DNA from 2 places in the Bradyrhizobium vignae genome. Region 1 is predicted to be linked to the other one. Evidence: riboswitches for the same ligand, from Rfam matches in the RefSeq annotation. Region 1 holds a riboswitch; the other holds the start of a gene.
What was found. A riboswitch is a leader RNA that binds a small molecule or an ion and turns the genes downstream of it on or off. The one in region 1 is predicted to bind cobalamin.

Region 1 (12,027 bases):
CGTCCGGGCACGCGCGGCCAATCCGGCCTGGATCGCCGGCATGATGCGTCACGGTTTTCGTGGCGCCGCCGAGATCACCGCGACGCTGGAGCACATGGCCGCCTTCGCCCATCTCGCCGGCGCCGTGCCGCCGCATTTGTTCGATCTCTATTACGACGCGACATTCGGCAACGACGAGGTCCGCGCCTTCATGGCCCGCGAAAATCCGGCGGCCCTTGCCGCGATGGAGACGTGCTTCACCCGCCTGCATGAAGCTTCACTCTGGCGAACCCGCCGCAATTCGATCGCGGCGGCACTGCGGGAGGCCTCATGAGCGCGGCGGCAGTCAAGGGCTGGTGTCCCGGCGCGCTGCGCCCGATGCTGTCGGGCGACGGGCTCGTCGTCCGTGTGCGTCCGTTTGGCGGGCGCCTTGAAGCACCACAGATCTCCGGGCTTGCGGATCTGGCCGAGCGCTTCGGCAACGGCCTGATCGACGTCACAAGCCGGGCCAATCTGCAGATCAGGGGCGTGAAGGAGGACGGCCATCGGCCGTTGCTCGATGGTCTTGCGCGATTGGCATTGCTCGATCCCGACACCGATATCGAGGCCAGGCGCAACATCCTGGTGACGCCGTTCTGGAGCAGCGGTGACGAGACGCAGTCGCTCGCCGCGGAGCTCGAGGAGGCGCTCGCCGAATCCGGCCTCGTGCTTCCCACCAAGTTCGGCTTCGCCGTCGACGATGGCCGATCGCGCGTTCTGGCCGGCGATTCCGCCGACATCCGCATCGAGCGCGACCGCTCGGGCCGCCTCCTTGTGCGGGCCGACGGCGCAAGGCTCGGCCGCTGCGTCGAACGCGGACAGGCCGTGAGCGCGGCGCTGGCGCTCGCAAGCTGGTTCCTCATCTCCGGCGGCGCGAGGGGTGGGCGAGCGCGCATGGCAGCCCACATCGCATCCGGCGCGACGTTGCCTCAATCGCTGCGCGGCGAGACCGAGCCTGCGCCCGTGATGGCCGCAGCGCGGCCCGGGCCCTATCCGCAAGGCGCGATGGTTGGCGTCGCGTTCGGACAAATGCTGCACGCGACGCTCCGTCAGTTCTCAGGTTACGGACATGCGCTGCGCATGACTCCCTGGCGGATGGTGCTAAGCGAGGGCAATCGCGAGATGCCGAGCGGGGCGGGCCTCATCACCGAGCCGTATGATCCGGCGCTGCGCGTCATAGCCTGCAGCGGCGCGCCGCGCTGCCGGGAAGCCCATGCCGATACGCGCGCGCTCGCAGCAGCGCTCGCCCCGCGCATTGCCGCCGATGGGCGGCTCCACGTTTCCGGCTGCCGCAAGGGCTGCGCCCATTCCGGAACGGCTGCGGTCACGCTGATCGCGACGCGCGCCGGATTCGATCTCGTCCGCGATGGCTCGACGCGCGATGAGCCGGTGCTGCGCGGGCTGAGCGGCGCGGATATCGTCAGCGATCCCTCCATCCTGGTCGGAGGGAACTGATGCCGCACACCTACGAGACCGACGGCGCGGCGATCTACCGGCAATCCTTTGCCACCATTCGGGCCGAGGCCGATCTTGCGCGCTTTACGCCCGACGAGGAGCCGGTGGTGGTGCGGATGATCCACGCTGCCGGCATGGTCGGCCTCGAGGCGCATATCCGCTTCACGCCTGGCATGGCGATCGCCGCGCGCGCGGCCTTGCAGAAGGGCGCGCCGATCCTGTGCGATGCGCGCATGGTATCGGAGGGCATCACGCGTGCCAGATTGCCTGCGGCCAATGCCGTGATCTGCACGCTCGGAGACGAGTCCGTTCCTGCGCTCGCGCACTCCATGCGCAACACACGTTCGGCCGCCGCACTGGAGCTGTGGCGGCCGCATCTGGGCGGCGCGATCGTCGCGATCGGCAATGCGCCGACCGCGCTGTTTCATCTGCTCAACATGCTGGAGGATCGCGACTGCCCGCGGCCGGCAGCGATCATCGGCTGCCCCGTCGGCTTCGTCGGCGCCGCCGAATCCAAGGCCGCGCTGATGGCCGATCCGCCGGCGCCGGCACTGACGGTCGAAGGGCGCCTCGGCGGCTCTGCGATCACGGTCGCCGCCGTCAACGCGCTGGCGAGCCGGAGCGAATAGCCATGGGACGCATCATCTGCTGCGGTCTCGGCCCAGGCGATCCCGATCTGATGAGCGTGCGCGCCGATCGCACGGTGCGCGGCGCGCAGCACGTCGCCTATTTCCGCAAGAAGGGCAGGCCGGGGCAGGCGCGCCGCATCGTCGAGGGCATGCTCGCTGCCGGCGTCACCGAATATCCCATGGAATATCCGGTCACGACCGAGATCGCCTTCGACAGTCCTGACTACGTGCAAATGCTCGCCGGCTTCTACGACGAATGGGCCGAGCGCCTGGCACGGCTTTCGCGCGCGGTCGACGTCGTCGTGCTCTGCGAGGGCGATCCCTACTTCTACGGCTCCTTCATGCATCTGCACACGCGCCTGCAAGGCCGCGTCGAGATCGAGGTGATCGCCGGAATTCCCGGGATGGTCGGCTGCTGGAATGGCGTTGGACAGCCGATCGCGCTCGGCGATGACGTGACGACGGTGCTGATGGGCACGCTCGCCGAAGACGAGCTCGAGCGGCGCATGCGCGATTCCGATGCGCTCGTCGTCATGAAGACCGGCCGTAATCTCGCAAAGGTGCAACGCGCGCTTCGCTCCGCAGGCAGGCTGGATGACGCCTGGCTGGTCGAGCGCGGCACCATGCCGGGCGAGCGCGTGGTGCGGCTTGCCGAGATCGATGCTGCCGATTGCCCTTACTTCGCGATCGTGCTCGTGCACGGCAAGGGCCGGCATCTGGACGCTGCCGAATGACGGGCACGCTGACCATCGCGGGCCTCGGGCCGGGCAGCGACACGCTGGTGACGCCGGAAGTCTCCGCGGCGCTTGCCGCCGCCACCGACATTCTGGGCTATGCGCCCTATGTCGCACGCGTGCCGCCGCGGGCCGGGCTCGAGCTGCATCCATCTGACAATCGCGAGGAGCTGCAGCGTGCGAGCGAAGCGCTGCGGCTAGCTGCAGAGGGCAGACAGGTCGTGGTCGTTTCCTCCGGCGATCCCGGCGTATTCGCGATGGCCTCCGCGGTGTTCGAGGCGCTCGAGCAGACGCCGCAATGGCAGGAACTGCCGATCCGTGTGCTGCCCGGCATCACTGCGATGCTGGCGGCGGCCGCCCGCACCGGCGCGCCGCTCGGCCATGATTTTTGCGCGATCAATCTCTCCGACAATCTCAAGCCGTGGACGGTGATCGAGAAGCGTCTTCGACTCGCTGCGGAAGCCGATTTCGCCATCGCGATGTACAATCCGCGCTCGGCGAGCCGGCCGGAAGGATTTGGCCGCGCGCTTGCGGTGCTTCGGCAAGCCGGCTGCGGCGAGCGCCTGGTGATCTTCGCGCGTGCGATCAGTGCTGCCGACGAGAAGATCGAGACCGTGACGCTGAACGAGGCCCGGGCCGAAATGGCCGACATGCGCACGCTGGTGATCGTCGGCAACTCGCAGACGCGCCGCGTCGGCCGCTGGATCTATGCACCGAGGCAGGTGCGATGACCGAGCCACTGCATCACCTCGACGACGCTCTCCACCCGCAACCGCGCGGGCAGTTCTGGCCGCGAGATCATGATCACGGGCAGGCCGAGCCTGCGGGCGGCGTCGATCTTGGCGCGCGCGCCGTCGCCGCCGGAATTCCGGGCGACGATCCACGAGATGCCGCGTGTGCGCAGCAGCTCCAGCTCTCCGTCGAGGGTGAAGGGGCCGCGGGACACGATCATATCGGCCTCGAAGGGCAGGGGCGCTTCGGGCGGATCGACGAAGCGCAGCGTATAGTTGTACTGCGGCTTCGTCGCGAATGGCGCGATGTGCTGACGGCCGATGGCGAGGAATACGTTTGCCGGCACCTCGGGCAGCGCGGCGACGGCGGCGTTGACGTCGACGACCTCGATCCAATTGTCGCCGGGCGCTTTCGTCCAGGGCGCGCGTTCGAGCGCAATCAGCGGCGTGGCCGTCTCCGTGCACGCCTCGACCGCGTTCCGGCTCATCTCGGCTGCGAATGGATGCGTCGCGTCGATGACATGCGTGATGCGCTCACGACGAACGTAGTCGGCAAGGCCGCTCGCGCCGCCGAAGCCGCCGATGCGGGTCGGCAGCGGCTGGTCGGCCGGCGCGCGGGTGCGGCCGCCGTACGAATACACGGCGCCAATGCCGGCGCGCGCGATCGCCGTTGCGAGCACGCTCGCGTCGCTCGTTCCGCCCAGAATGAGGGCGCGCGTCATGGCTGATCCCTGGCTGACGATCATCGGTATCGGCGAAGATGGCCTTGCCGGGCTGTCCGAAGCAAGCCGAAAGGCGCTAGCCAGGGCAGAAACCGTGTTCGGTGGCGGGCGTCATCTTGCGCTCGCGGATGTCGGCAGCCGCGGACGCCCGTGGCCCGTGCCGTTCGACGCAAACATCGTGCTGAGCTGTCGCGGTAGGCCGACGGCCGTGCTCGCCTCAGGCGATCCGTTCTGGCATGGCGCCGGGGCAAGTCTCGCCGAGAAGCTCCATGGTGACGAGTGGATCGCGCATCCCGCGCCATCGACCTTCTCGCTTGCCGCCGCGCGGCTGGGCTGGCGGCTGGAATCCGTGATTTGCCTCGGACTTCACGCCGCGCCTTTCGAACGTCTCGTGCCGCATTTGGCGCATGGGGCGCGGATCATCTGTCTCCTGCGTGACGCCAAGGCGGCCGGCGACCTCGCGAGATGGCTGAGCGAGCGCGGATGGGGGGCTTCCGCATTCTGGATTCTCGCCGCGCTCGGCGGGCCGAATGAAAGCATCAGAGAATATCGCGCTGAAAGCCATACGCGCGCTTCGGCTGGAAACCTGATTGCGGTGGCGCTGGAGGCGGAGGGAGGGCATGGACTGTCTCGCAGCTCTGGCCTGCCGGACGATTTCTTCGCTCACGACGGGCAGATCACCAAGCGGCCGATGCGGGCCTTGGCGCTTTCGGCGCTGGCGCCGTGTCCCGGTAGGAGGCTGTGGGATGTTGGCGCGGGTTCGGGATCGATCTCGATCGAATGGGCGCTGTGCGGCGGAACGGCGATCGCGGTCGAGGCGCGGGACGATCGGGCTGCCAACATCCGCAGCAACGCGGCCGAGTTCGGACTGGAGCATCGGATCAACGTCGTCGCAGGCAAAGCGCCCGAAGCTCTCGCGGCGCTGGATCCGCCGGACGCCGTCTTCATCGGCGGTGGCCTCGATGGCGCGCTGTTCGACGCCGTCTGGGCGCGGCTCGCGCCTGGCACTCGAGTCGTCGCGCATGCCGTGACGCTGGAGACGGAAGCGCTGCTCGGCGAGCTGCATCAGCGCCATGGCGGCGAGCTGATGCGGGTCGAGATCGCCCATGCCGCTCCGCTCGGCCGCTACCGGTCGTGGAAGGCCGCGCGGCCCGTGGTGCAGTGGAGTACGAACCGATGAAGGTTGCCGGGCTCGGGTTCAGACAGGATGTCACGCTGGCTTCGCTGCGCGAAGCGCTTCTGGCGGCGGGCGGCCCCGAGGGGCTCGCGGCGGTGGCAACTGTCATCGACAAGGCCAACGCAGAGGTGCTGAAGCAGCTCGCACGTGAGTGCGGTGTGCCGATCATGGCGGTTCCGGCCGATAGGCTGGCGGGCATCGACACGCCGACGCAGTCGACGCTTGTCGCGGAAAAGTTCGGCACAGGATCGGTCGCCGAAGCTGCGGCGCTCGCTGCCGCCGGTCCTCGCGCGCGGTTGATTGGGACGCGTATGGTCTCGAAGGATCGCACCGCAACCGCGGCGATTGCCGAAGGAGACGGCGCATGACGGTGCATTTCATCGGCGCCGGGCCTGGCGCTGCCGATCTCTTGACCTTGCGCGGCCGCGACCTGATCGCGGCCTGTCCGGTCTGCCTCTATGCGGGCTCGCTGGTGCCCGCGGGCGTGCTGGCGCATTGCCCGGCCGGTGCGCGCATCGTCAACACCGCGCCGCTTTCGCTCGAGGAGATCATCGCGGAGATCGCCGCCGCGCATGCCGAGGGCAAGGACGTCGCGCGGCTGCATTCCGGCGATCTCTCGATCTGGTCGGCGATGGGCGAGCAGCTCCGCCGTCTGCGTGCGCTCGGAATTCCCTACACGCTGACACCCGGCGTGCCCTCATTCTCGGCTGCGGCGGCGGCGCTGGAGGCCGAACTGACTTTGCCGGGCCTGGCTCAGACCGTGGTGCTGACGCGCACGCCGGGCCGCGCCAGCGCGATGCCTGAAGGCGAGAAGCTCGCTGCATTCGCCGCGACCGGCGCGGTGCTCGCAATTCACCTGTCGATCCATCTGCTCGATCAGGTCGTGGCCGAGCTGACGCCTCACTACGGTGCGGACTGCCCGGTCGCGATCGTGTGGCGCGCGAGCTGGCCGGACCAGCGTATCGTCCGCGCGACACTCGGCACTCTCGATGCGGCCGTGGGCGGCGAGATGGAGCGCACCGCGCTGATCCTGGTCGGCAAGACGCTTGGCGCTGCGGATTTCGACGAGAGCCGCCTCTATGCCGCCGATTACGACCGCCGCTATCGGCCGGTCGGCGCCGAGCCGCGCTTTCCGGAGGTATCGTGATGGCGGCGGGCCTCGTCATCTCCGCACCTGCCTCCGGAGTGGGCAAGACCACGCTGACCCTGGCGCTCGCCCGCGCCTGGCGCAATCGCGGCCTGAACGTGCAGTGCTTCAAGAGCGGCCCTGACTATATCGATCCCGCGTTCCACGCCGCGGCGACGGGGCGCGCCTCCGTCAACGTCGACAGCTGGGCGATGGATCGCGTGAGCATTGCGCACCTCGTCGGCCGCGGTGCCGATGCCGACGTCGTGCTCGCCGAGGGCTCGATGGGCCTGTTCGACGGTGTCGCCGCACGTGGCGTCTCCGGCACAGGTGCGACCGCGGACATTGCGGAGATGCTGGGCTGGCCGGTGGTGCTGGTGATCGATCCCTCGGGACAGGCGCAGACGGCGGCGGCGATTGCCGCGGGCCTTCGCGACTATCGCCCCGGCGTGCGCCTTGCGGGCGTCGTGCTCAACCGCGTCGCCAGCCCGCGTCATGAAGACCTCGTGCGGCGCGCGCTGAACGAGGTCGGCATTGCCGTGTTCGGCGCGCTGCCGCGCCATGCCGAGATCAGCCTGCCGAAGCGGCATCTTGGCCTCGTGCAGGCCGAGGAGCAGGCGGAGATCGGCAAGCTGATCGACGAGGCCGCGCGCTTTATCGCCGAGCACGTCGATCTCGATGCGGTGCTGCAATCGGCAGCCAAATGGTCGCCGCATCCTGCAACGAACGGTTTGAATGTGACGCCGCCGGGCCAGCGCATTGCGCTGGCTCGGGATGCGGCATTCTCGTTCGTCTATCCGCATATGCTGGAAGCCTGGCGCGCGGCGGGCGCCGAGATAGTGCCGTTCTCGCCGCTGGCTGACGAAGCACCCGATGCAAGCGCCAACGTGTGCTGGCTGCCGGGCGGCTATCCCGAGCTTCATGCCGGCAGGATCGCGGCCAACGCGCGCTTTCGCAGCGGCCTTCGCGGCTTCGCGGAGACGCGGCCCGTGCACGGCGAATGCGGGGGCTATATGGTGCTGGGTGCAGCTTTGACCGATGCCGACGGCGTCCGCCATGAGATGGCGGGGCTGCTCGGCCTGGAGACCAGCTTTGCCAAGCGCCGCATGCATCTGGGCTATCGCCTCGCCGAACTGGCTGCGCCGATGCCGGGGCATGAGGCCGGCGCACGCCTGCGCGGCCATGAGTTCCACTATTCGACCATCCTTGCCCAACCCGATACGCCGCTGGCCGTGGTGCACGATGCAACCGGCACCGTCATTGCCGAGACCGGCTCGCGCCGTGGCCATGCCACCGGCACGTTCTTTCATCTGATCGCGGAGGACCGGTGAGCGGTTTTGTCTCCTTCGTCTCCGCCGGTCCCGGCGATCCCGAGCTCCTCACCGTGAAGGGCGCCGCGCGGCTGCGCGAGGCGGACGTCGTGCTCTATGACGACCTTGCGTCCGGCGCGATCCTCGACCTCGCGCGGCCCGGGGCCAATCTTGTCGCGGTGGGAAAGCGGGCCGGGCGTCCTTCGACCAAGCAGCACCATGTCAACCGTCTCCTGGTCGACTATGCCGCAACCGGCGTGCGCGTGGTGCGGCTGAAGTCGGGCGATGCCGGCATTTTCGGCCGGCTCGAGGAAGAGATCGAAACGCTGCGCGAGGCCGGCATCGGCTACGAGATCGTTCCCGGAGTCACCTCAGCTTGCGTCGCCGCGGCGCGAGCAGGAATTCCGCTGACCCGACGGCACACCTCGCGACGGGTGCAGTTCGTGACCGGGGCCGATGTCACCGGGGAATTGCCACCAAACCTGAATTGGGCGGCGCTGGCCGACCCCGAGGCGACGACTGTGGTCTATATGGGCAGGCGCACCTTTCCGGCGCTTGCCGCAAAATTGATCGCGCATGGCCTCGCGCCAAGCACCCCGGCGCTGTTCGCCGAATCTCTCGGGAGATCGGACGAACGGCTGGTCCGCACCACCATTGTCGAGCTCGCCGAGCAGCTTGCGCGCGGTGGGGCGGCTTCCACCGCCGCCGTGATTCTGTTCGGCGCGCTGGCCGGGGAATATCCGTCATGACGGCTCCCGCAGCCAGTCGCCCCTTGACGCCTGCGATACGAAAGGGGCACACAAGAGAGGCATGGTGCTCAACGCGGCGCAAAGCGCCGGAGCATAAACGGGAATGGGGGTGGGCGGACCCAATTGCGGCGCCCAAAACCCCAGCCGCCCCCGCGACTGTAAGCGGTGAGGGGCTCCGATCAGCCACTGGGCCGCAAGGTCCGGGAAGGCCGGAGAATCCCAGTGAACCGCGAGCCAGGAGACCGGCCCTGCAAATTTCGAGGCCAAGGCCGTCGGGTGTGACGGCAGGAAGGAATTGAACCATGCATATCGAACCCGGGATCGTGACGGGCGCCAAGCTCGTGTTGAGTTACGCAACCGGCATCGCCGCAGGCGGCGTTGCCTTCAAGCTCGCGGCCGAAACCGTGCGCGAGCAGGGCGTTGGCTCGTTCGCGGCGCGCACCTTGGCCACCACGGGCCTTGTCTTCACCTTCTTCCAAATCCTGCCGCACTTCCCGGTCGGCGTGTCCGAGGTGCACTTCATCCTCGGCTCGACCCTATTCCTGCTGTTTGGTGCTGCGCCCGCAGCCTTTGGCCTCGCGTTCGGCCTCTTGCTCCAGGGCGTGTTGTTCGTGCCGACCGACCTGCCGCAATATGGCATGAACGTCACCACGCTCCTGGTGCCGCTGTTTGCGATCCAGGCGCTCGCGACGCGGATCATTCCGCGCAATACCGCCTACGTCGATCTGCAATACCGCCAAGCGCTGGCGCTCTCGACCGCCTATCAGTCCGGCATCGTCGCGTGGGTGGCGTTCTGGGCGCTTTACGGCTCCGGCTTCGGCGCGACCAACCTCGCCAACATCGCGGCGTTTGCCGGATCCTATGCGCTGGTCGTCGTGATCGAGCCGCTCGCCGATCTCGCCGTGCTGGCGCTGGCGAAATCGCTGCGTGGCGTCACTGCGCCCGGCCTCGTCACGCCGCGCCTGCACAACGCGGCCTGAGAGACAAGCGAATGGGCGGCCGCAGCGGCCGCCCGTCGCGCTCGCGATGCTCACGCTCTCTCTGATAGGTATCGGTTGCGGCGATCCCGAGCAGCTCACGCGCGCCGCGATTCAAGCCATCAATGAGGCCGATCTCGTCCTGATCCCGCGCAAGGGGACTGCGAAGTCCGATCTTGCGGATCTCAGACGGACGATCTGCGCCGAGGTGCTCGCCAGCGACAAGGCAGTCATCGCCGAATTCGATCTTCCCGTGCGCGATGGCGGTGAAGCTGATTACCGCAAGGGCGTCGACGATTGGCATGATGCGGTGGCCGCGACCTGGTCGCAGACCATCGCGAGGCATCGCCAAGGTGACGGCAAGGTCGCGTTGCTGATCTGGGGCGATCCATCGCTCTACGACTCTTCGCTACGCATTGCGCGCCGGCTCGATCCACTACCGAATATCGAAGTCGTACCCGGCATCACCTCGATCCAGGCGCTGTGCGCCGCGCATGCGCTACCACTCAACGATATCGGCGAGCCGTTCCTGGTGACGACGGGTCGGCGTTTGCGCGACGGCGGCTGGCCGCAAGGCGTCGATACCGTGGTGGTGATGCTCGACGGCGGCACGGCGTTTCAGTCGCTCGATCCGGCCGGGCTCCACATTTGGTGGGGGGCCTATCTCGGCATGCCCGATCAGATCATCATGTCCGGCGTGCTGGCCGAGGTCGGCCCGCGCATCGTCGCGTCGCGGCAAGAGGCGCGTGAGCGGCACGGCTGGATCATGGACAGTTACATTCTCAAGCGAAGGCGTTGAGGCAGCATGCTTCCCGAATGGGTTTACCGGAACTGCCCCGAGATCTCCGCAGTCCATCGCGAGGCGGCCGCTACGCGGCAGGCGCAACTGACGAAGCCGACCGGCGCGCTCGGCCGGCTCGAGCAGCTCGCGATCGAGCTTGCGGGCTTGCAAGCGACTGAGCGGCCGCGTGCGGCGCGCGTGCCGATCATCATCTTCGCGGGCGATCACGGCATCGTCGCGCAAGGCGTGTCGGCCTATCCGCAAGCCGTGACCATCGCGATGATGGCGAATTTTGCGGCAGGCGGCGCCGCGATCTCGGTGCTGGCACGTAACCTGGGTTCGAGCCTGGAGGTGATCGACGCGGGCACGCTGGCCCTGGGGGAGATGGCGGGCGTCGTCACCGACAAGCCGCGCAGCGGCACGCGCGATTTCAGCGTCGAGGCTGCGCTCACGCCGGCGGAATTGGCCTTCGCCTTCGAAGCCGGCAAGCGCGCGGTGGTGCGCGCCGAGGCCAGTCAGCCCGATTTGCTGATCTTCGGCGAGATGGGCATCGGCAACACCACGACGTCAGCGGCGATCGCGGCGAGCCTGCTCGGCGTGAGCGCCGAGGAGATCGCGGGCAGCGGCACCGGCGTCGATGCATTGGGCCGCGCGCACAAGGCGCGGGTGATCGATGCGGCGATTGCACGCCACGGCGTTGCCGGAGCCTCGGCCGAGAAGATCCTGTGCGCCGTCGGCGGCCTCGAGATCGCGGCGATCTCAGGTGCAATCATTGCGGCCGCGCAGAGCCGCATCCCTGTGCTGATCGACGGCTTCATCGTGTCGGTCGCGGCCCTGGCAGCAGTGCGGCTCAATCCGTCGTGCCAGCCTTACCTGTTGCCCTCGCATCAATCGGCAGAGCAGGGGCATCGCCTCGTGCTTCGAGCCCTGGACGTGCAGCCGCTGATCAGCCTCGATCTCAGGCTTGGCGAAGGATCGGGTGCGGCCATCGCGCTGCCGCTGGTCCGCTCGGCCTGTGCGCTTCACAACGGAATGGCGACGTTCGCACAGGCCAACGTACCGGATCGGCCTAGCTGATGCGCTGATTGACGGAAACGACGCGCCAGCCGTTCGCGAGCCGATCGATCCGGGTGAGCGACAGCGGATCGATCACGAAGCGCAAGGCGGCTTGCGGTGTCAGGTCCAGCGCGATGCAGAGCGCGGCGCGGATGGTGCCGGAATGTACGACCAGCGCTGCGGAGCCTGCGCCAATCCGCGACAGACCCAGCCGGACGCGCGCGACCTGATCGACAAAGCTTTCGCCGTTCGGCGGCCGTCCGCGCGCCGGATCGCGCCAGAACTGCGGATAGGCATCGCCACCGGTCGCGGCGAGCTCGTCATGCCGATGGCCGGTCCAGTCACCGAAATCCTGCTCGCGGAATTCGCTGACCAACTCCGGTGCGAGCCCCAGTGCGCGCGCCGTCTCGACCGTGCGCCGCGACGGGCTGGCATAGCTGGTGGCGTCCGGCGGCAAGCGCTGCCGCAGAGCCGCCAATGCCGCGTGATCGCCGAGATCGGCCCGCGCATCGTCTGCATGGATCGCTCCGGCCGCGCCCTCGACGGCCGCATGCCGTATCAA
Region 2 (12,027 bases), 1.5 Mb from region 1:
GACGGCGCCAGGGCAGGCGGAGCAGAACTGAAGAAGCGTTTTCCCATGGTTCAAATCCGGATCTATGACGCGCAGACGAATGCGCGCGAGGAAATTTAGCGCCGACTCAGCCGGCGCTCGATGCCTCGCGAACGGCTCCGGGGCTCCTCGCCGGGGCACTCGGAAAAAGGCCGGTGTCCAGGGGGTGTGCCGGCCCGCTAACAATGCCCCATTTCACTCTTGTTAGGTTTCGTCGCGGCACACGATCGTGCCGCCCGCGCAGCCTCTGCGGCGGCACGCTCACCAGTCAGTCGCGCGATGCCCGGCGTGCACGCCGGATCGGGTTTGGGCCCGAGGCATCTCCAGGTCCAGTCTCTTGAAGAGTAGCATGAAAGAGCTGGTTCGCCCGCAGATTGGTGTCCTCTCACTGGGTCGGAGGGCAAATCGCCAGCTGGCACGCGCCGCTGCGGCCGACCCTACTCCTCGCAGAAAGACTCGAGTCATCGTGCCGTCCGAGTGTTTCCTGACGAGCTGAAGGCTGCGGGAAAGGCTCGCGACTGTTGCGAATGCGTAAGCACCGACGCTTTAGCGTTGATATGTCTTGCAGTTGTTCTGAAGCGTTCGGCGGCAGAAGGAGCAGCGGCGCGATCTTGCTCTGTGACCATTTTACAGGGCTTTTGCTCCTCTCTTACTCTTCCCGTTCCTTTGGCTCAATGCGAGCGAACCAGGAGCCAGGAGGAAAGGCCGCGATACGCTTGGCAAAGGAGGATTGCGGCTCCCAATCTTGACCTTCGCTCTTCTCGAAAGTGATGACCCCGTTGTGTGTAAAAGCAAGGGGTCCTGGAATATTACAGTTCACCAAAAGCAAAACGCGCCACAGATCGCCTTTCTCGTTCGGCTTGTCCTTCTGCTTCGGCAAGTAGTCCACTCCAACAGGCTCAACAATAGTGCAGCGGCCCTGCCGCAGAAGATCGCCGAGCCGGCCTTGCGTGGTCGTCACGAAGTTGAAGTTGCTCGGATCATGCAGAAAGCGAAGATTTGCGTTCCTTTCATCCTCCTTGACTTCAGTAGCGATCAACGAGAGCGCCAGGGCGTGCCAACCCAACTCCATCGGCTTTGCATAGGTCGACGCAAGTTGAAACGTGCCGTCGAGCGCGATTCTCCAGGCGATAACGTTCTGTTCGTCTAATGTATCATCCGGGTGCCTGGTCCACATAACGAAAACATAGTCGTTTTGGTCAAGTTCAATGACGCCCCACATTCGAGGGACAAAAAGTGCCACCTTCGAAACGTTGGAGATAAGTTGTTCTATTGTCTCACCGTCTTGCGCTCGCCACGTTGACTTGAATCTTTCGATATGGGGGCTCTCGATGGCGCGAACACTGTTGCTTGTCGCAGCCAGCGCGGCCATACAGATCAACGATCGGCCGAGACAAAACAATAGCGCGCGTCTTCCAGACACTTTCCTCATAACCGCCGGCCTATTTGGTTTCATCCACACGTCATTCCAAGCGGGCAAGCTTCAACCTGCTATTCGCGAGCGCAAGAAGTTAGCGGCGACGCAACGAGGAGACCGATGGTGTCCCGTGCGAGCGGGCGCTCCCCTCTATGTCACGCGCCGCTAACTTCGCTCCCGGCGACAGCTTCAAGTTGCTGTGCTGGATATGCCCAGCAGGAGGACTGGGCATATCCGAAGACTTGCATTCCTCGTGCCAGGTAATAGACGGCAATTTGCACCGCTTTTTTGTCCTCTTTGTCGGCTTTCCGACTTGCGCACGTCTCGATGTTTACCTTCAACGCTACGCAACGCGGCTTATGCGTCCTTGCACGCACCGAATATTCGACGGCGCAGCTGAACGCCTCGACCAAGTTCCTGATGACAATTGGGAGCACGCTTGCCGCCATAGAACCGTTTCGTTCGTTGCCGGAATGTGGCTTTCGATCTCTGCCATCCTCTGGGCGCTCGCGGCCAAGAGGCCAGAGCGGCGTTTGCCGCTTCTTTCGCGACGTGCGGCTCGAGAGCAGCCTCCCGTTCGGTCCGCTTTGCGGTAGAAGGCCAACGACGACGAAGCCGATCTTGATCGCCGAGCATTTGGCGTTTGGCTGGTACTGCAAATCAACGTGCTGGTCAGGTATGTTGCTGGCTTTGCCAGGTGTCTTAGGCTTATTCAGCACGGATCGAGCTGGTCGATAGGGCGGCTGGATGGCGGACGCGCTCGAAGACCGGCGGGAAGCCGGGGCATCAAATGCGTTCTGCTCCAGGCAGCGGTGCCTGCCGGCGCAAGCCGCATTTGTCCCTTCCACCATCTGGCGTGCGGGCCCGGGGCAGCTGTGACGGTTATTACAATATGGCTGACTGGAGAGCCTTTCTCCATCGAGGCAACGATAAGGATGCGCGGCCCTTCGCGTAGCGGATGTCGCAGCACCAGCTTGAGACATAATCTGAGAGGTTGACGGAAGACTTGTCTTGCCGATATCCCAAGTCGTCGAGGTTCTCCGGTCCCACTTGATCCGGAGCTAAGAGGGAAGCCGGTGAAGATGCCGGCGCTGCCCCCGCAACTGTGAGCGGCGAGCCGCTGTCCAACGATGTCACTGAAGCCTGCGCGGCTTCGGGAAGGCCGGACAGCAGCAATGACCCGTGAGCCAGGAGACCTGCCCCGACAATATATTCGTCCACGGGCGGGGTGTCCCGGTGGTGCGCCAAGCAGCCGTCGCACCGTGCGACTTCCCCTGCCTGCGTCCGCCATGGCCTTTGCCCCCAACATGGGGTTAACGCTATGTCTCTTCTCTCCCTTCCGGTTGCCACGCTCGGAACGCCACGCATCGGTCCAAGGCGCGAGCTCAAACTCGCTCTAGAAAGCTACTGGGCCGGAAAAAGCAGCGAACAGCAGTTGCTCGAGGACGCAGCTGGCCTGCGTGCCGCGAACTGGGCTCGTCAGAAATCTATCGGCGTCACGGTCATTCCATCGAACGATTTCTCCCTCTATGACCAGGTGCTCGACACAAGTGTCATGGTTGGCGCCATCCCGGAGATCTACGCTTCGAAATCCGAACTCGTTTCGCTCAAGACGTACTTCGCCATGGCCCGTGGTTCACAAGTCGACGACCAGGATGCGACTTGCGGTGATCAACCGTGCGGAGTTGGCGCACCCGCGCAGGAGATGACCAAGTGGTTCGACACCAACTACCACTACATGGTTCCCGAGTTTCACACGAGACAGACTTTCAGGCTATGCTCTCGCAAGCCGATCGAGGAGTATGAGGAAGCCAAGGCTCTCGGCTTTCAGACCCGCCCTGTCCTGATCGGGCCGGTTACATTCCTAAAGCTCGGCAAGAGTCCCGATCCTGCGTTCCAGCCACTCTCGCTATTAGATAAGCTGATACCAGTCTATATCGAGGTTCTGCAGGAATTGGCCCAACGTGGGGCTAATTGGGTTCAGTTCGACGAGCCCTGCCTGGTTCTTGATCTGGATGAGGGGACGCGAAAATCTTTGCGGCATGCCTATGACCGGCTCGCAAAGGAGGGGCCGGCCATCAAGATCATGGTTGCCAGCTATTTCGGCGACCTCGGCGACAATCTGCACACCGCCTTGAGCTTGCCAGTTGCCGGACTGCATCTCGATCTGGTTCGAGCGCCACAGTTGTTGGACCAGATCATCGCTGGCGGCCGAAGTGATCTCGTCATGTCGCTCGGTGTCGTCGACGGCCGGAATGTATGGCGGTCGAATTTGTCCTCGCTGCGCCAACGGCTCGAACCCGTGATTGCGAAGCTCGGCAAAGATCGTGTACAGATCGCCCCATCCTGCTCTCTGCTTCATGTTCCGGTCGATGTTGGCCTCGAGACGGGGCTCGCTTCTGACGTCAAGAGCTGGCTTGCTTTCGCGGTCCAGAAGATGCGAGAGCTTGCGATCCTGGCGCGGGCACTCGCAGGCGACCAGAATGTCGCGCCAGCTCTTGCCGAGTCGGAATGTGCCGCGACTGTCCGCCAGACTTCGCCCAAAATCCGTGATGCCAATGTCGCTGTGCGGATGAAAGCGATCGATCAGACCATGCGTCGCCGCGCGAGCCCATTTGCCCGTCGTGCCGAGATCCAAAGCAATCGTTTCGGACTACCGCCTTTTCCTACCACGACGATCGGATCGTTTCCGCAAACCACAGAGGTCCGGAATGCCCGTGCGGCGCATGCGCGAGGCGCGATGAGCGACGAGCAATACGACAGGTTCCTCAAGGAGGAGACTGCGCGCGCTGTACATTGGCAGGAGGACATCGGTCTTGACGTCCTGGTGCACGGCGAGTTCGAGCGCAATGACATGGTGCAGTACTTCGGCGAGCACCTCGCCGGCTTCGCATTTACCAGGAACGGATGGGTGCAGTCCTACGGATCGCGCTGCGTCAGGCCACCGATCCTGTTTGGCGACGTAGTGCGGTCGAAGCCTATCACCGTAGGCTGGTGGTGCTACGCGCAATCGCTCACGAGGAAGCCGATGAAGGCGATGTTGACCGGACCCGTGACGATCTTGAACTGGTCTTTTGTTCGCGATGATATTCCCAGAAGCGAGGTCTGCCGCCAGATCGCGCTCGCGATTCGCGACGAAGTCCGCGATCTCGAGAATGCTGGAGCGACCATGATCCAGATCGACGAAGCGGCGCTTCGCGAAGGATTGCCGTTGCGCCGATCGGAGTGGACGGCTTATCTCGACTGGGCCGTGGATTGCTTCCGCATCTGCTCATCGGGAGTCGCTGATCAGACGCAAATTCATACCCATATGTGCTACTCGGAGTTCAACGACATTATCGGTGCGATCGCTGCAATGGACGCGGATGTCATCTCGATCGAGACGTCGCGCTCGAAAATGGAACTACTCGACGCGTTTAGGAACTACGAATATCCAAAGCAGATCGGGCCGGGCGTGTACGACATCCACTCTCCACGCGTTCCCGAGATGGGCGAAATGAAGGAGCTGATGGCGTTGGCTCGGACGCGACTGCACGACTCGCAGCTCTGGATCAATCCGGACTGCGGCCTGAAGACACGCAAATGGGAGGAGGTTCGGCCGGCGCTAGCGAACATGGTCGCTGCGGCCCGCGAACTGCGCGCATCATTCGATCCGCCAGGCCGTTGATCCAGGCTTGGGTCTCTTCTCGACGAGGCGAATCCGCTTGTGGTCATTTGCGCGCTCGGTAATCGAGGTAGCCTTGGGAACAGAAAAAATGCCCGGTCCCGCTTAGGCGGGCCGGGCGAAAGTCTGGAGAAGGAGCGACGCTGACGCATCGGAGCCGAGTTGAAACAGAAGCTCAGCCTAGCTCGATTATGCCGTGGTATGCCACGATATAGTCCGAGGTTTATGAATCTACACCAACGTTTGTCGCTCATGAGCACGTCGGGAACGACTACGACATCAGCGAGCGACGGTGATCCCCGGCGGCCACCGCAGGGCACCACCCGCAAACTCGGCGCGCTTTCCTGCCTGGAAACCTTATGTTCGATCGCGCGATGATAGGAGAAGCCCGGCTTTAAGGATCTCGCAAGCGTAGCCAATGCATGAACCGTCACGAGAGCTCAGGAAGGCTCGGATGCGCCGTTTGCACCGGTGGTCGAGCAAGCGATTATATTGCGCAGAAGCCATTTTGGCGGTAGGGCAGCCTACGCGCGCGCGAGCCCCCCATTTTCATTTCGACGGGGTGAACATGAGGCCCCCTGTCCGGCTGTGAAACGGCAGCGATCAATACAGCCCGTTCGTCTCGGCGCCGTGTCACGGGGGGGCGGCCTTGTCGGATGCAAACGCGACCGAGCTCCGTTCGGCCTCGGCTTCTTGCTCCAATTGCAGAACATGCGCTCTTAGCGCATCGGAAGTCGCTGCCGCTGTCTCGCTGAACAGCGGATCTCCATGATCGGTGAGGCCGGAAGCGATTTCGGTCCAATCCTGAGCTGAGAGCGCCTTCAGAGCTGTCGGAAAGAAATCTCGTTCTTCCCACATCATGTGGTGCCGCTCGCGTACTATAAAGTCCCGTATGATATTGCCGACGTCCTGCCGAAAAAGTTCCCGATCCGCGAGGATGGCGTCAATAGCCCGCGCGAAGTGGTGCAAACGGTCGATGACTTCCTGGTGTTCGAGCGCGAGATCGCCGATGATTGCAGCTGCATCCGGATCGCGAGCCTTTAGTTTGGAATAAATCAAATCTTCCTGTGGATGATGGTACACCTCAGGATAAACCTCGAAATAGCCGATAATCGCGCGAATGACTTCATAATCAGGACGGATCCCTTTCTCAAAAATCTCCACTTCGCGTTCAAGAGCGACCAGAAGCAGATCAATGTTGCGATGCTCTCGAAGCAAAAGATCGATGATCATTGCGGTGCTCCTGGAGGCACAATGTTGGCTGGCGGCGTTTTTGCGGCTCGGAAGATCGCTTAAGCACCGAATCGGGGCCCTTCGCTGCGCCGCGTTTGTCGCGCCGTTCGACGCGAAAAAGTAGCGCGCTCAAATTTGAGCTGGCGTAAAGCAGCTTAGCCGAAGTGTTGAGGTTGCCCACACAAGACGCTGGTCGATGGCGGCTGCTCTCGGGAAAACTGGCGGCCTAGGCGTGCATGGCGGACCCTATCTTGCGAACGTCGATGGGACGCAGATTGTCTGTTCCTGACGAACTGGGAAATTTGGATGTTTTCCCTAGGTAGAAGCCCTTAAGTATTTACACGTAAGTCCGATGAGGAGGGGGCATTGAAATGCGGCCGGCGGGGTCCCTTGGTTGCTCAAACTCGGATCGATATACGGCGGCCGACGTCGTCGCCGCGCTTGATGATTATGCGCCTCCAACGCACGCGATCGTTTGATTTCGAAGACCGAGGTGACTGTCGCCCAGCCAAGCGCAATGACGGAAGGATGGTCCTCTCGTGACCGATTGCCACAGCGTCAACATGCTCACCCGTTTCCAATGCGAAGGAAATCGAACCGTTCACGGCAGCCCGCACTGGGAGCTCCGTTGGAGGATGGACAATATATTGCCGAACTATGCCGTTCTCCGGGCTGACAGACCTTCTGTTATCGGAGCACAAATTTCGGTGACGCAATTGATCTGCTTCAGGTGCCGTCGGGATTCCAAGGAACCAGCAGCTTGGGTTGCATCAATAGCCACCACCGAAAACATGATCGGCTCGTTGCCGTGCACCTGAAAACCCTCCTCGTCGTCTGGACTGCGCAGCTTGAATGCATGAATCGTCGCACCATCTGCGCCGCTGTTAGAGTCCCGCGGTAATGGCGATCCGCATCAACTCGGACATGCTGCGAACATTGGCCTTGGCCATGAGGTTTGCACGGTAAACCTCGACTGTCCGGGGGCTGATGCCGAGATCATGGGCGATCACCTTGTTGATCTTGCCGGCTAATAGTCCCTGCAGGACGTCACGTTCGCGGGAGGAGAGGTCCGCGAGGCGGGCCTCCGCCTGCAGTTTCGCTGCGTCATCGGCGAGTTTCGTTGGCCGCGCTTTCAAGGCACTATTGATCGCACGCAATAGCACCTCCTCTTCGAACGGTTTCTCGATGAAGTCGACCGCGCCCGTTTTCATCGCTTCGACTGCAAGCGATACGTCGGCATGACCAGTTATCAAGATGACCGGGCAGTCTACGCGATTGGCCTTCACTTTGCTGACCAGTTCGAGACCGCTCATACCCGGCATACGGATGTCTGACACGATGCAATCGACTGGACCGCCCGCGTGGTCATTAAGAAACGCGGTCGCTGTCTCATAGGTTGCTACGTAGAAACCGTTAACATCAAGAAGAAACGCGAGCGAGTCCCGCATTGCGGCGTCATCGTCGATCACAAGAATGCGCCGCCCAATCATGTCTCTTTCGCTACGCTCCGCAGATGCCGAGTTAAGGATTGCCACTCGGAGTCGCTTCCGCGACGATATGGCTGCTATATGACGCAATGATCGTCCGGCAGATTGATAGCCTCACACCCATGCCATGGCGTTTGTTCGTGACAAAGGGCTGGAACAGTCGGTCGGCGGATATCAGCGCTTGATCCCGGGCCGTTATCGGCAACGGTATACGTGTCGACCTTGGCAACTTCGCGGCGCGGGCAGGAAGCCATGACCTCGATTCCATTGCGTATCAGGTTTAGCGCGACCTGCTGAATCTGGATCTTGTCGACAATGACCCCGCGGTCGCTGGGGGTCATCATGCGGACGCTTTGCTCCTTGGGGCCACTAGGGCCAGAGCCACAGCTTCTTCAAAGAGCGTGAGCGGAGTCTCCGCAGTGTGCTCGTCCCTGGAAATGAAGTCCCGCAGGCGCTGATGATATCTTTGGCGCGTAGAGCGTGTAGTGGCGGCGCGTTCGAGTGCGCCACCATTGCAGTTGGCGTCCGGCTCGTTGCGCGCCAGCAGAGGCTTTGTGTCCCGCAGTTTGTAATTGCGGAGAGCGGCCGGTGATCTCACGGGCAATAGACGATGCCATTTCACGTATGGCGACCGGGCCGCGACACCCGCACGAGGTCAGATTGCAGCTCTTCCAACCGCCGTTCCGCCGCCGACCCTCGCCGAGATTTCGGATGGAACCGGTGAAGAACCGTTCGGCGCGCACCTTGGCCTCACCGACGGAGGTCGAGCCGTCGCTCGGTTCGCCGACGACGATGCGGCGGATGCCAATGATGTGCCGCTCGTCCTTGGCCAGACAACGTGCGATGCAGCGCTCGTGCTCGGGGCGGTAGAGCTGCGGCAGCAAGCTCGATACATTCATTCCGACCACGTCGTCCGGAGAGAAACCAATTAAACGAGCGGCTGGGGCGCTGAACGAGAGAATGATTCTCTTCTCCTCAATCACGATCATGGCGCCCGCGAATTCCGCGATATCTATCATGGCAGCGGGATTAAAGGCCACGCCGATCAAGAGGCAGAGCAGGGGAGCGACGTTAGGCCGGGCAGATCACGAGAGCCAGCGCGGCGGCGGCCGCGGCAATGCCATAGCTTTACCAGACGTGGTCTGACATGTTTCCTGGCAGACGCTCTTATTCGATTCTACATTGTTTCCTACGAGAGGCCACCGGAGCTGAAGGCGCCTCAACTCACATCAATTCATTGTGCGGGATGGCTATTTCGGCCATATGCGCCAGTGCGTCGGCTGCACGGCTACGTGTTCTCCTGTCTTGGCCTTGATCCAGCCGCCGAAGGCCCGGCGGCAAGGAAAGACCACCCGGTGAATGGTACCACCTTCGATCACGGCAATCTCCAGGTCCCGATCTGAGGGTGGCACCGTTTCGAGCCGCTCCCAGGTCAGGTCGCCAGGAGATCTTGCACGATGTTCATCGCTGCTGGCTGACAAATTCAGGCAACCTTCTGAACACTTCGCACGAGATGGCTTGGCGCCGCGATCGGGCTCAGCGCAATATTGCCCAGGCGGCGTGGTCTCGATTGCGCCAGTCGTGGCCGGGCTTTTATCGGCCGTGGCGCCGTTGAACCTTTCGCGCTGGGACATGATCTTCTCGCCAGCAGAGATATTGGGATTGGCGCTGCGAAACAACTCCCGGGCTTCGGTTGAATCGATCTGGATCAGCTCAAGCCGCCGGCGGCTGGTATTAACCGCTGTTCTGCAGAAGTTTAACTCGACTGCCGCTCCCGCAGCCTGACCCGCGGCGGGGCGAATGTCCCCATGGTCTGTCATGTCGAACATCCTTCGTTGGTGGGAAATCTCCTTGTCCCACGTCGTCAGCGTGGGGCGTTCGGTTGTGATGACGTCAGCCGTTGTGAGCGGGGGCGGCCTTCCCGAGAACCGAAAGAGCCGGAACTCGCTTGGCACCATTCGGATGAGCCTAGCTGCGCTCGGCGTCGATCAGCGCTCGTCCGCGGCTCGATGAAGTGGACGCCTTCGCGCGCGGCGCAGGTTGTTGTGTGCAGGTCATCGGCACGCGGCTTGGGTGGATCCGGCAGCGCTCCTTGAACTGTGTCGCCGGTATCTGGACATGAAAAGATGATGGTGCACCATGTCTTTCTGTCTGCCATGTGTGCGACGTTGAGCAAGAAGCTCACTTCTATCAGTAGGCAGTCGCCGCGTTATTGATACAGGTCAAAAAGAGCTGATGCGCATTTAGATTGGCCCCCTCGAGCTGCGGCTGCGAGCCGCATATGGGATCGATCGTGATCAATAGCCGGCATTTCTGGCGCGACGGTGCATGGCGCACTCAATCGTCTGTTCAAGACATTCCTCGAGTCATCGGCGACTCAACTTTGTCGGTCGAGGGCATGAGTAGACCAGTTATCCCGCGGTTCAAACCAAAGTGCGATCCGCGAAGCTGGACAAATAGAGGTCGCGTGGTCTGCGGGACAACGGCAGCGCTCGGGCGCTGCCAGAGTCTCAACATTATCTCGATGGAGGAGCGGACAACCTTTTGGGATGCTGCTTGAGGCAGATCAAGTACTCTGGTGGCGCGGGTGGCACAATGGTAGATCAGCAAACCCACCACAAGAGCTGTCATGCCTTCATTTAATGTTCGGTTCATTAAAACCGTTTGTGACGATACCGGCCACGAACATCGTGCCTGTCAGGCAGCCTTCAAAGTCGATGCTGCCTCGTTGAGCGCTGCTGCACAGCAGGCTGAGGCCGACTTCTGCAAGCAAAAGAGTGTCCGCGATTGGACGGTCTTCGCCGATGTGATAGAGCTTCGAACCCCGCCTGCATTGCCGCCGGCATGGGCCGGTTAGCTTAACTTTGGCGCGGGAAGTCCGCGAATTGAATTGTGGGGCAATCTGTAATCTAAGCGTGATCCCCGACAGGCTCGCGTCGATCGTCGGTTCGAGAACAACTGGTGATACTGGCGTCAAATCGGCGGGCCCGTTGTCTTACCACACCTAAGCGGACCTGCTGGAGGATTTGCCGCCTGCCATTCAACTGGCTCTGCAGCGCTCCTCCAAGCGTCGTACCGGCAGTGCGATCCGGATAAGGATCTGCTCCCACAAATTGCTCTTGTTTGCATGTCAAGAACAAGTCTGCCTCCGGCAGCTGTGGTTGTTTGAAAGAGTATGCATCGTTGGCCAATCTGCACACATCGATGCCCTTGACGGGTAAGGCTCCGCTCAGCCGGTTGTGCGCGAGCCTGTCCCGGACATTCTTACTGGCTTACATGAGCCCGCAGGACATCGATGCGGTGGCCCATGACCGCAATCTGTTTTCATCTGCCTTTCGAACCATGTCACAAAGACGCTCTCCTGAACTTTTGAGCAAGCGTCTCGCAGTTGCCGGCTTTTCGGAGAATCCGCTTGTTGCCGCTATGGAGACGTATCGCGCGATTTGAAGTGGGTGAGCTGGCTTTGTCAGACCAAAGCCCGCTGCGGCGCCGAGCTCGAGAGGCAAAACCATGCAAGTGCGCTCAAAGATTGACCGAGTGAATAGACCCTGCGCGTTCGGTCGTGAGGATCCTCCCGCAGCGCTCTCGCGACTGATCGCTCAATCAGCTCCTCGCCGAAGATCTTGACTTCTGAACATCCCCGCATTCAAAGAGAGGCCGACACAGGGCAAGCTTCATTGCCGCCTTGAAATCCACGACAGGGGTGAAGCAGTCCTTATCTATGCGTGCCGCGACGGTCCTCACCTACATCGGAACAACAGCAACTGAGTACGGGTTGACGTGCGGGCAGGGAAATACTCAGAATAAAAGAAGAATGCCACAGCAGACAATGCTGAATAAAAGACCGTCATATCGCAGATCTGGCCCCTGTCTACTGAAGGAAATTCGGTTCAACCGTCTCGTTATGTTAGCGATAATAAGGCGTGCGAAGGCTTCGGTATCCTCGGCGATGCGGAGCACGTGAAGGAAAAGCGGGATTGCCCCCAGGGCATGCTCAAGTACGGGCGAAATCTGGAGAAAACTCGCGTAGGGTCTTTAAGCGTAACTGTTGCTTCGATGTCACCAAATGTATGGACCGGCGATCTACGCTCGTGTCAAACGAGGGACGACATGTTCGATATTTATTTGAACGGGAGACGCGATCTTTTGGTCGTTCCGCGAGGGTTTGCGATCCCGGCGGGGTTGGACGGCAGTTGGAAGCGAAAGAA

Region 2: it holds a riboswitch for cobalamin, as region 1 does, so the genes downstream of both, metE (5-methyltetrahydropteroyltriglutamate--homocysteine S-methyltransferase) here and BRAD3257_RS24550 (energy-coupling factor ABC transporter permease) in region 1, are expected to answer to the same signal.

What each region holds. Positions count from the first base shown of each region.
Region 1 is NZ_LS398110.1:5,023,050-5,035,076, reverse strand. It holds gene cobN (cobaltochelatase subunit CobN) at 1-313, shown strand, start outside; gene cobG (precorrin-3B synthase) at 310-1,473, shown strand; gene BRAD3257_RS24595 (precorrin-8X methylmutase) at 1,473-2,102, shown strand; gene BRAD3257_RS24590 (precorrin-2 C(20)-methyltransferase) at 2,105-2,836, shown strand; gene cobJ (precorrin-3B C(17)-methyltransferase) at 2,833-3,567, shown strand; gene BRAD3257_RS24580 (cobalt-precorrin-6A reductase) at 3,543-4,289, opposite strand; gene cbiE (precorrin-6y C5,15-methyltransferase (decarboxylating) subunit CbiE) at 4,288-5,469, shown strand; gene BRAD3257_RS24570 (cobalamin biosynthesis protein) at 5,466-5,834, shown strand; gene cobM (precorrin-4 C(11)-methyltransferase) at 5,831-6,613, shown strand; gene BRAD3257_RS24560 (cobyrinic acid a,c-diamide synthase CobB) at 6,613-7,923, shown strand; gene cobA (uroporphyrinogen-III C-methyltransferase) at 7,920-8,651, shown strand; cobalamin riboswitch at 8,697-8,916, shown strand; gene BRAD3257_RS24550 (energy-coupling factor ABC transporter permease) at 8,954-9,631, shown strand; gene cobF (precorrin-6A synthase (deacetylating)) at 9,678-10,427, shown strand; gene cobT (nicotinate-nucleotide--dimethylbenzimidazole phosphoribosyltransferase) at 10,434-11,486, shown strand; gene BRAD3257_RS24535 (histidine phosphatase family protein) at 11,479-12,027, opposite strand, start outside.
Region 2 is NZ_LS398110.1:6,544,652-6,556,678, reverse strand. It holds gene BRAD3257_RS31790 (hypothetical protein) at 1-99, shown strand, start outside; gene BRAD3257_RS31785 (nodulate formation efficiency C protein) at 668-1,390, opposite strand; gene BRAD3257_RS39435 (hypothetical protein) at 1,591-2,154, opposite strand; cobalamin riboswitch at 2,452-2,653, shown strand; gene metE (5-methyltetrahydropteroyltriglutamate--homocysteine S-methyltransferase) at 2,757-5,102, shown strand; gene BRAD3257_RS31770 (hemerythrin domain-containing protein) at 5,733-6,332, opposite strand; gene fixJ (response regulator FixJ) at 7,217-7,822, opposite strand; gene BRAD3257_RS41390 (hypothetical protein) at 7,897-8,163, opposite strand; gene BRAD3257_RS41385 (PAS domain S-box protein) at 8,212-8,859, opposite strand; gene BRAD3257_RS41380 (hypothetical protein) at 9,070-9,639, opposite strand; gene BRAD3257_RS39905 (hypothetical protein) at 10,455-10,592, opposite strand; gene BRAD3257_RS39430 (hypothetical protein) at 11,003-11,266, shown strand.